3 regions of the Lacrimispora sinapis genome follow, and region 1 is predicted to be linked to each of the others. Evidence: a T-box and tRNA genes for the amino acid it is inferred to sense, from the RefSeq annotation. Region 1 holds a T-box; the other regions hold tRNA genes.
What was found. The T-box of region 1 lies ahead of VIG27_RS10150 (valine--tRNA ligase). A T-box ahead of a tRNA ligase gene usually reads a tRNA of that ligase, here a tRNA-Val.

Region 1 (3,265 bases):
AAGCTCCTGTGCGGAACGGCTTCTTCAGAAAAAGCTGTTTTCCTCTGTTTTTCTCACCGGGAAAGGCTTTGAGCGCCATGACTGGGCGGTGGATTCCATGAAGGTGCTCTGTTCCCGCCGCAAGGTTTATATAGAGCAGGAGCTGTTTGCAAGAGGTGCGGCTTTTAAAGGCATGGATTACTTACAGGAAAATAACGCATATCCGTTCACCTGCATCTGTGATGGACGGCTTCATTCCACAGTTTCCATGCGAGTGCTCCACAAGGAGCGGGAAAGCCAGCTTGTGGTGGCGGCTGCCGGTGATAACTGGTACGAAACAAAGAGCAGTGTAGATTTGATCGTGGATAACCAGGATTATGTGGAATTTATGGTGACTCCCATGGACCCCAAACAGAGGCGCTTAGTAAAGATCCCCTTAGAAGGGTTTCCCAACCGGCCAAGCAGGACGACCCGGCTGGGCTTGAGCTTTGGCTTTTTGGATGAAAAAACCATGGCAGTGGTACTGAAAGACAAAGGCTTTGGAGAGCTGTTTCCTGCTACGGATGCAGTCATTAGACAAGAGGTCATGCTATGAGTCTGATTCTTTGCCGGCAGGAGCCGGTGAAACACCCATATTATTTTGAAGGTCTGGGAGTCCGTTTGTTTTCTTCCCAGGAGCTATGCTATGTGATTTATCATAATCCTCTGCTTGTCATGGACAACTTTGTGGATAATTCCCTGATTGAATTTATCCGGGATGATCTGGATATGGCTTTCCTTGCTTTAAAGCTGGTGAAATTACAGCAAAGCGGTGAAGACGGGGATGAGATTTTGGCTGTAATTCTACACGAATGCGATTATTACAATGCGGCAGAGGTGAACCGTTTTAGGCAGAAGTTAGCCGCTTACCGGCGGCTGCCGGAGGCGGAATTTTTAAAGGAACGGGCGGATTATCTGTTTTCCAAAAAACAGTATGGAAAAGCGGTGGCGGAATATCAGAGGATTTTAGAACTGCCGAAGGGAAACCGTGTGGATGACGTGTTTCGGGCAAAGATCTATAACAATCTGGGTGCCTCCTATGCAAGGCTTTTTATGACCAACAAGGCTTATCAGGCTTATGTGAAATCCTTTGATCTGGTAAAAAACAGTGAGGTCTTAAAAAGAATCTGCCATTTGGCCCAGTGGAACAAGGGCCTTGTATTAAATGAGAGGTTTCAGGCCTTGATTACGGAAGAATTGAAGCGGGAAACCGAAGAAGAACGGAGAAAAGCAGAAGAGCTGGCAGGCCAGGCAGACAGCCTTCTGGAACTGGAAAAGCTGTTTCAAAAAGATCCCATCAAGCGTTTTCAAGGCGCCGGAGAGCTTGTTCAGAAGTGGAAACAGGAATACCGCAACATTATGTCTTGACAAATTTCTGAAAAGACACTATCATTACAAATGACAGGAAAACACTTTGTGAGTATGGCTTTGTGCCAAAGCCCACGGGTGGGAATAAAGAAAAGGTAGAGAAAAAGAGGAGTACGTGCATGACCCTGAAAGAGAAAACCGTCCATCGGCTGAAAGGCGGTTAAGGAAGTGTGTTCGGAAGGTAGCTTTGGAACCGGAAGGCTGAATCAGACTGACAGTAAGCTTTCACGCCTGGCAGCGTTATAAGCCGAAAGAAGTATGGCAGGATTTGTCATATAAAAAAAGGTGGTACCGCGATGATTCGCCCTTTGCATCCAAGGATGCAGAGGGCTTTTCTTTTTTTCTATGAAAAATGATGGGAAAGATAAAGGAGAAGATTATGAAAGAGTTAGAAAAGACCTATGATCCGGCTGGGATCGAAGGAAAGCTTTATAAAAAGTGGCTGGATAAAAGGTATTTCCATGCACAGCCAAATAAGGACAAGAAGCCCTTTACCATTGTGATGCCGCCGCCAAATATCACCGGACAGCTCCATATGGGACATGCTCTGGACAATACCATGCAGGACATTTTGATCCGGTACAAGAGAATGCAGGGGTTTGAGGCTCTTTGGCAGCCGGGAACAGACCATGCCGCCATTGCCACGGAAGTAAAGGTAATTGAGAGTTTGAAACAGCAGGGCATTGACAAAGAGGAACTTGGAAGAGAAGGCTTTCTTTCCAAGTGCTGGGACTGGAAAAAGGATTATGGCAGCAGAATCATCAATCAGCTTCATAAGCTAGGCTCTTCCGCTGACTGGGAGAGAGAACGCTTTACCATGGATGACGGGTGCTCTGAGGCAGTCCAGGAAGTGTTTATCCGCCTTCATAAAAAGGGTTATATTTATAAAGGCTCCAGAATCGTAAACTGGTGTCCGGTATGCCAGACCTCCATTTCCGATGCTGAGGTGGAGCACGAGGACCAGAATGGCTTCTTCTGGCACATCAATTACCCCATTGCAGGAGAAGAAGGCAGATTTGTGGAGATCGCAACTACAAGGCCGGAAACTCTGTTAGGAGACAGTGCGGTGGCTGTCAACCCGGAGGATGAACGGTATCAGGACCTGATCGGCAAAATGTTAAAGCTTCCTCTTACAGACCGTGAGATACCGGTAATTGCGGATTCATATGTGGATAAAGAATTCGGTACCGGATGCGTAAAGATCACTCCGGCGCATGACCCCAATGACTTTGAAGTTGGGAAAAGACATGATCTGCCGGAACTGGTTATCATGAATGACGATGCCACCATCAACCTTCCGGGAAGCAAATACCACGGTATGGAACGGTATGAAGCCAGAAAGGCCATGGTAAAGGATTTGGAGGCACTGGGGCTTTTGGTGAAGGTCGAGCCTCACACCCATGCGGTTGGAACTCATGACCGTTGCGGTGCCACCGTAGAACCTATGGTAAAACAGCAGTGGTTCGTTAAGATGGATGAGCTGGCTAAACCAGCGGTGGAAGCATTAAGGAATGGCTCCTTAAAATTTGTTCCTGAGAGATTTGATAAGACGTATTTTAACTGGCTTGAGAACATTCGTGACTGGTGTATCTCCAGACAGCTCTGGTGGGGGCACCGGATTCCGGCTTATTACTGTGATAGCTGCGGAGAGATCGTTGTTTCCAGGAAAGCACCGGACGTTTGTCCAAAATGCAAGGGGACACACTTAACACAGGATGAGGATACTCTTGACACCTGGTTTTCGTCTGCACTCTGGCCGTTCTCAACCCTGGGATGGCCCAATGAAACAGAAGATTTAAAGTATTTCTACCCAACCGATGTACTGGTTACCGGTTATGATATCATTTTCTTCTGGGTCATCCGTATGGTATTTTCCGGC
Region 2 (3,265 bases), 890 kb from region 1:
GCGCTCAAAGGTTCCCTCAGAATGGACGGAAACCATTCGAAGAGTGCAAAGGCATAAGGGAGCTTGACTGCGACACCGACGGGTGGAGCAGGTAGGAAACTAGGACTTAGTGATCCGGTGGTATAAAGTGGGATTGCCATCGCTCAACGGATAAAAGCTACCCTGGGGATAACAGGCTTATCACTCCCAAGAGTTCACATCGACGGAGTGGTTTGGCACCTCGATGTCGGCTCATCGCATCCTGGGGCTGTAGTAGGTCCCAAGGGTTGGGCTGTTCGCCCATTAAAGCGGTACGCGAGCTGGGTTCAGAACGTCGTGAGACAGTTCGGTCCCTATCCGGCGTGGGCGTAGGATATTTGAGAGGAGCTGTCCTTAGTACGAGAGGACCGGGATGGACTGACCTCTGGTGTATCTGTTGGTGATCAAGACCATGGCAGAGTAGCCAAGTCGGGAAGGGATAAACGCTGAAGGCATCTAAGCGTGAAGCCCCCCTCAAGATGAGATATCCCATCGCAAGAGTAAGACCCCTTGAAGACGACGAGGTAGATAGGGCAGAGGTGGAAGCATGGTAACATGTGTAGCTGACTGTCACTAATAGGTCGAGGGCTTAACCAGGTTGGTTTAGGTAAGAGGAAGAACGGATGAAAGATATAAGACAATGTGTGGTTTTGAGGGTATATGCCTCAGTAATTGCAGCAATGCAATAATCCTCGATAGCTCAGTTGGTAGAGCAAACGGCTGTTAACCGTTGGGTCGTAGGTTCAAGTCCTACTCGGGGAGTTCGTGATACTCAAGCGAAGGCTGTGAGGATAACGAAACAAAAGTACGGCCCCATGGTCAAGCGGTTAAGACATCGCCCTTTCACGGCGGTAACACGAGTTCGAATCTCGTTGGGGTCATTGAATGCCGATGTGGCTCAATTGGCAGAGCAGCTGATTTGTAATCAGCAGGTTATCGGTTCGAGTCCGATCATCGGCTTTCATAGACCAAATATATGTATTAAATTAATATTTTAGGACCTTTAGCTCAGTTGGTTAGAGCAACCGGCTCATAACCGGTCGGTCCCGGGTTCGAGTCCCCGAAGGTCCACTAGCACTGAACTAAATATTTAATGATCTGGCCCGGTGGCTCAGTTGGTTAGAGCGCCGCCCTGTCACGGCGGAGGTCGTGGGTTCGAGTCCCATCCGGGTCGTTCTGTATGAAAGTACAGTTATTTAATACCAGCAGGTAAGCATAATGGCTTACTGTCACATTTATGGGATCTTAGCTCAGCTGGGAGAGCATCTGCCTTACAAGCAGAGGGTCATAGGTTCGAGCCCTATAGGTCCCATTTCCATGAGAAATCATGAGAATGCCGGCGTGGCGGAACTGGCAGACGCACAGGACTTAAAATCCTGCGGGACTTACCTCCCGTACCGGTTCGATTCCGGTCGCCGGCATTTGCCTGATAAGGCAAGTAATCGAATATGTGTGTGTAGCTCAGCTGGATAGAGCACTTGGCTACGGACCAAGGTGTCGGGAGTTCGAATCTTCTCACGCACGTACAGAAAACCTTTATTTTATAAGGGTTTGCAAAAAGAAAGGCTTCCTGTAAAGGAGGCCTTTTTCGTTTGACTAACATTTTTAATTTGATGGTTCACGAAGTAAAAGCATCCTATACAGGGTGCTTTTTTCGTGTTATACTTGATTTTTATTATAGTTAAGCATTTGCCTATATGGAGAAATTAGACAAACTTTTTTATAATGTAAATGTTTGCAGAGGTAAGGGAGTAAGGCAAATGCTTGGATGGAGTTATTGGCTGATTATAAGGTAGAAATAGAATGCTCCTAAAAGCGAACATTAAACGAAACAAACATTAAATGAAACAACACCAGGTGAGAATATAAAATAAACAAAATTTTAAAGGGGAACATATGTTTAATAAATCTGCAGAATTGATAGAACAAAAGTATTTGGAAAGGGCTAGAAATCTTAGCGTTGCACTTTTATGTGATGGGGTAAAAAAAGCAAATATAGATTTACGAAATAACGGATGCATGGAAGCAGCTATTAAACCGGTTGCCCCTGGAATGACTATGGTGGGCACAGCTTTGACTGTACAAACTGGAAATGGTGATAATTTTCCCATACATTTGGCAACTTATAGTGCTCCGTCGGAAGGTTATGTTATGGTGATTGATGGAAAAGGATTTGAGAGCAGAGCATATTGTGGTGATTTAATTATGGGTGCGTGTCAGGCAATCGGTTTTGAGGGAATGGTGGTTGATGGATACACAAGAGACAGAGAGGGAAATATTAAGTTGGGATTTCCAGTCTATAGCAAAGGCTTCATACCGAATTCACCAATTAAAAAGGATGAGGGGAATGTAAACACGGAAATTTTTTGCGGTGGTGTTAAGGTGAATCCGGGTGATCTGGTAGCAGGCGATTCTGATGGCGTATGTGTCATACCCAGAGAGTATATCGGTCAAGTCCTTGATCTGGCGGAAGAGAAACTGGCCTATGAAATAGATCGGAGCCGCACGATTGAGGCTTATAGAGAAGCAAAAAGGAACGGAAAAGAATTGCCTCAGCTCGCACCTCAATGGGTACTTGATATGATCAAATAAAACGTTTTTTTATCAGTACTACTATTATAATAAAAATAAAAGGCATATAGTGTTAAATAATGGCGAAAAAGGAATGATGCATTAATAGTGTTGTATAAGGAAGGTTGAAAAAATAATAGTGTGTAAAGAAGGTTGAAAAAATAATGGTACATTAAAAATGTTGAGTAAATAGTGTTGGATATAGAATGTTAAGTAAATAATGATGCACTAAAAATAGTGAATAAATAAAGATGGATAAAAAATAGTGCAACAGTAACCATACAATTTTTTTTGGTTAAAGGGTTTAAGAGGAAATCATATCTTTACAAATGGATAAATTAGGTGTATAGTTACTGATGTAAAATAATTGCGTTGGTAGCTCAGTTGGATAGAGCGTCTGGCTACGGACCAGAAGGCCGCGAGTTCGAATCTTGTCCAGCGCATGAAAAGAACAGTTTTTGTTTTTTGAAAACTGTTCTTTTTTTGTATATTTTTTTGGTGATTAAGAATATAAGGGGGAGAATTGTAATATAAAATAATATTTATAGAATATCATTGCTTAAATAATCATAAGTTGGATTTATTATAATAAAAAATTTATTTATGTTACATTGACTTATTTATTTGATCCTTTTATTATACCAAAATTAGAGTAAAATAATTCATATTAAGGCAC
Region 3 (3,265 bases), 1.6 Mb from region 1:
GCGAGGTCGAAAGACGTAGTCGATGGACAACAGGTTGAAATTCCTGTACCGCATATTATCAGAACTGTGGGGACACAGAACCGAGAGAGAACCCGGGAATGAAAAGACCGGGGCAAGCATTGGACTGGCTGGGCTGGCAAATCCGTCTAGCAACAGGAAGGTGTGACGCGTACCGAACAAAAGTAGGGAAGTCTCTGTAGGGGCTGTCAAGAAAAGCCGCTATTGTGTAATATGTGCCCGTACCGTAAACCGACACAGGTGGATGAGGAGAGAATCCTAAGGCCGGCGGGAGAAGCATTGTTAAGGAACTCGGCAAAATGACCCCGTAACTTCGGGATAAGGGGTGCCTGAGAAATCAGGCCGCAGAGAATAGGCTCAAGCAACTGTTTAGCAAAAACACAGGTCTATGCAAAACCGAAAGGTGAGGTATATGGGCTGACGCCTGCCCGGTGCTGGAAGGTTACGAGGAGGGGTTAGCGGAAACGCGAAGCTCTGAATTTAAGCCCCAGTAAACGGCGGCCGTAACTATAACGGTCCTAAGGTAGCGAAATTCCTTGTCGGGTAAGTTCCGACCCGCACGAAAGGCGTAATGATTTGAGCGCTGTCTCAACAATGCACCCGGTGAAATTGAAATACCAGTGAAGATGCTGGTTACCTGCGCCAGGACGGAAAGACCCCATGGAGCTTTACTCTAGTTTGATACTGGGATTCGGTATTGCATGTACAGGATAGGTGGGAGGCAAAGAATCACGGACGCCAGTCTTTGAGGAGCCGATGTTGGGATACCACCCTTGCGATACTGGGTTTCTAACCTGCAGCCATGACCTGGCTGGGGGACAATGTCAGGCGGGGAGTTTGACTGGGGCGGTCGCCTCCGAAAGAGTATCGGAGGCGCTCAAAGGTTCCCTCAGAATGGACGGAAACCATTCGAAGAGTGCAAAGGCATAAGGGAGCTTGACTGCGACACCGACGGGTGGAGCAGGTAGGAAACTAGGACTTAGTGATCCGGTGGTATAAAGTGGGATTGCCATCGCTCAACGGATAAAAGCTACCCTGGGGATAACAGGCTTATCACTCCCAAGAGTTCACATCGACGGAGTGGTTTGGCACCTCGATGTCGGCTCATCGCATCCTGGGGCTGTAGTAGGTCCCAAGGGTTGGGCTGTTCGCCCATTAAAGCGGTACGCGAGCTGGGTTCAGAACGTCGTGAGACAGTTCGGTCCCTATCCGGCGTGGGCGTAGGATATTTGAGAGGAGCTGTCCTTAGTACGAGAGGACCGGGATGGACTGACCTCTGGTGTATCTGTTGGTGATCAAGACCATGGCAGAGTAGCCAAGTCGGGAAGGGATAAACGCTGAAGGCATCTAAGCGTGAAGCCCCCCTCAAGATGAGATATCCCATCGCAAGAGTAAGACCCCTTGAAGACGACGAGGTAGATAGGGCAGAGGTGGAAGCATGGTAACATGTGTAGCTGACTGTCACTAATAGGTCGAGGGCTTAACCAGGTTGGTTTAGGTAAGAGGAAGAACGGATGAAAGATTTAAGACAATGTGTGGTTTTGAGGGTATATGCATTAGCCTTCAAATAGGTTTGGCCTGGTGGCTCAGTTGGTTAGAGCGCCGCCCTGTCACGGCGGAGGTCGTGGGTTCGAGTCCCATCCGGGTCGTTTTACAACTAAATTTTGTCAATGGGATCTTAGCTCAGCTGGGAGAGCATCTGCCTTACAAGCAGAGGGTCATAGGTTCGAGCCCTATAGGTCCCATTCAGTATGCAAACCACATACATGAGAAGAGTTGTGCCGATGTGGCTCAATTGGCAGAGCAGCTGATTTGTAATCAGCAGGTTATCGGTTCGAGTCCGATCATCGGCTTGCATCAAAACAATTGAAATATGGATGGGTTCCCGAGTGGCCAAAGGGGGCAGACTGTAAATCTGTTACGACACGTTTCGATGGTTCGAATCCATCTCCATCCATTCAGTGATTAAAAAATGAATCACTGCATATACTATAATTAAATAACGCGGGGTGGAGCAGTCTGGAAGCTCGTCGGGCTCATAACCCGAAGGTCGTAGGTTCAAATCCTGCCCCCGCAATTTTTAATGTGTAATTTAGTGGATAATGTACTAAAGAACGCATGCGCCCAGATAGCTCAGTTGGTAGAGCAGAGGACTGAAAATCCTCGTGTCGCTGGTTCGATTCCGGCTTTGGGCATATGGGATACTAGCTCAGGTGGTAGAGCACTTGACTTTTAATCAAGTTGTCCGGGGTTCGAATCCCCGGTGTCTCAGGACAAGCCTTGAAACAGAAATGTTTCAGGGCTTTTTGTATTTTACTATTCTATTCATCGAATTCTACAATCACGTAATATCCCCGGTCATTGTGTTTCACTTCTTTTACAATTCCCTGGTTGGATTTTATACGGTCGCGTCCAGTGTAACAGCCTGACATGGCAACAGCCGGTTCTATGATATAACTGTAGCTGCTGGTACCTTCCCGTTCTATGATGTGAACTAAATCATTTGCTTTTACTAATCCTGGACGCTCCATTTTAAACTCTATTAATCTCATGGGTATCACCTTTCCTTCCACTATTTTACTCAAAATACTATTATAGCTCCCCTAGAATAAATTGTAAAGATAGGGTAAGGATGCTATACTAAAGGGGTTGGTAGTCTGCAGAAATTTAATAATTGAAATAAGAATAAATAGATATCGAAACAGGAAAATATAAGAGCAGAAATATAGAGTTGAGGAGATTGAGGGATAAATTGTGAAGGAAAGACCAAATTTACTAAAAAGGTTGATGGAGTATGCTGACTCGGATTTCTACCCATTTCATATGCCGGGACATAAAAGACAATATAAGTATGAGGCTTTGAGCCAATTTTTAAATCCATTTTCAATTGATATTACGGAAATTAACGGGTTTGATAATCTTCATCATCCGGAAGGAATTTTAAAGGATTCTATGGAATGGGCGGCTGGAATTTATGGGAGTGACAAGACATTCTATCTTGTTAATGGAAGCAGTTGCGGAATATTAAGTGCAATCGGTGCCACAGTTCGGAACAGAGGGACGATTTTGATGAGCCGGAATTGTCATAAATCTGCTTTTTATGGAGTTTTCCTCAATCAGCTGAATGCAAACTATATTTATCCACAATTTATACCTGAATTGGGGCTTCAAGGTGGACTATTAGCTGAGGATGTAGAAGAAATGTTGAAAACATGTTCGGATATAGAAGCGGTACTGGTGGTATCCC

Region 2: it has a tRNA-Val gene. The T-box ahead of VIG27_RS10150 (valine--tRNA ligase) is inferred to sense a tRNA for this amino acid. The anticodon was not compared.
Region 3: it has a tRNA-Val gene. The T-box ahead of VIG27_RS10150 (valine--tRNA ligase) is inferred to sense a tRNA for this amino acid. The anticodon was not compared.

The regions. Positions count from the first base shown of each region.
Region 1 covers NZ_CP141832.1:2,173,439-2,176,703, reverse strand. The annotation lists gene VIG27_RS10160 (DUF5716 family protein) at 1-574, shown strand, start outside; gene VIG27_RS10155 (hypothetical protein) at 571-1,386, shown strand; T-box leader at 1,476-1,698, shown strand; gene VIG27_RS10150 (valine--tRNA ligase) at 1,766-3,265, shown strand, end outside.
Region 2 covers NZ_CP141832.1:3,060,791-3,064,055, reverse strand. The annotation lists rRNA gene VIG27_RS14415 (23S ribosomal RNA) at 1-615, shown strand, start outside; tRNA gene VIG27_RS14410 (tRNA-Asn) at 708-780, shown strand; tRNA gene VIG27_RS14405 (tRNA-Glu) at 828-899, shown strand; tRNA gene VIG27_RS14400 (tRNA-Thr) at 906-978, shown strand; tRNA gene VIG27_RS14395 (tRNA-Ile) at 1,016-1,089, shown strand; tRNA gene VIG27_RS14390 (tRNA-Asp) at 1,119-1,192, shown strand; tRNA gene VIG27_RS14385 (tRNA-Val) at 1,258-1,330, shown strand; tRNA gene VIG27_RS14380 (tRNA-Leu) at 1,354-1,439, shown strand; tRNA gene VIG27_RS14375 (tRNA-Arg) at 1,469-1,542, shown strand; gene VIG27_RS14370 (RraA family protein) at 1,915-2,610, shown strand; tRNA gene VIG27_RS14365 (tRNA-Arg) at 2,959-3,032, shown strand.
Region 3 covers NZ_CP141832.1:17,284-20,548, forward strand. The annotation lists rRNA gene VIG27_RS00075 (23S ribosomal RNA) at 1-1,506, shown strand, start outside; tRNA gene VIG27_RS00080 (tRNA-Asp) at 1,594-1,667, shown strand; tRNA gene VIG27_RS00085 (tRNA-Val) at 1,691-1,763, shown strand; tRNA gene VIG27_RS00090 (tRNA-Thr) at 1,799-1,871, shown strand; tRNA gene VIG27_RS00095 (tRNA-Tyr) at 1,894-1,975, shown strand; tRNA gene VIG27_RS00100 (tRNA-Met) at 2,022-2,095, shown strand; tRNA gene VIG27_RS00105 (tRNA-Phe) at 2,141-2,213, shown strand; tRNA gene VIG27_RS00110 (tRNA-Lys) at 2,217-2,289, shown strand; gene VIG27_RS00115 (hypothetical protein) at 2,340-2,570, opposite strand; gene VIG27_RS00120 (aminotransferase class I/II-fold pyridoxal phosphate-dependent enzyme) at 2,773-3,265, shown strand, end outside.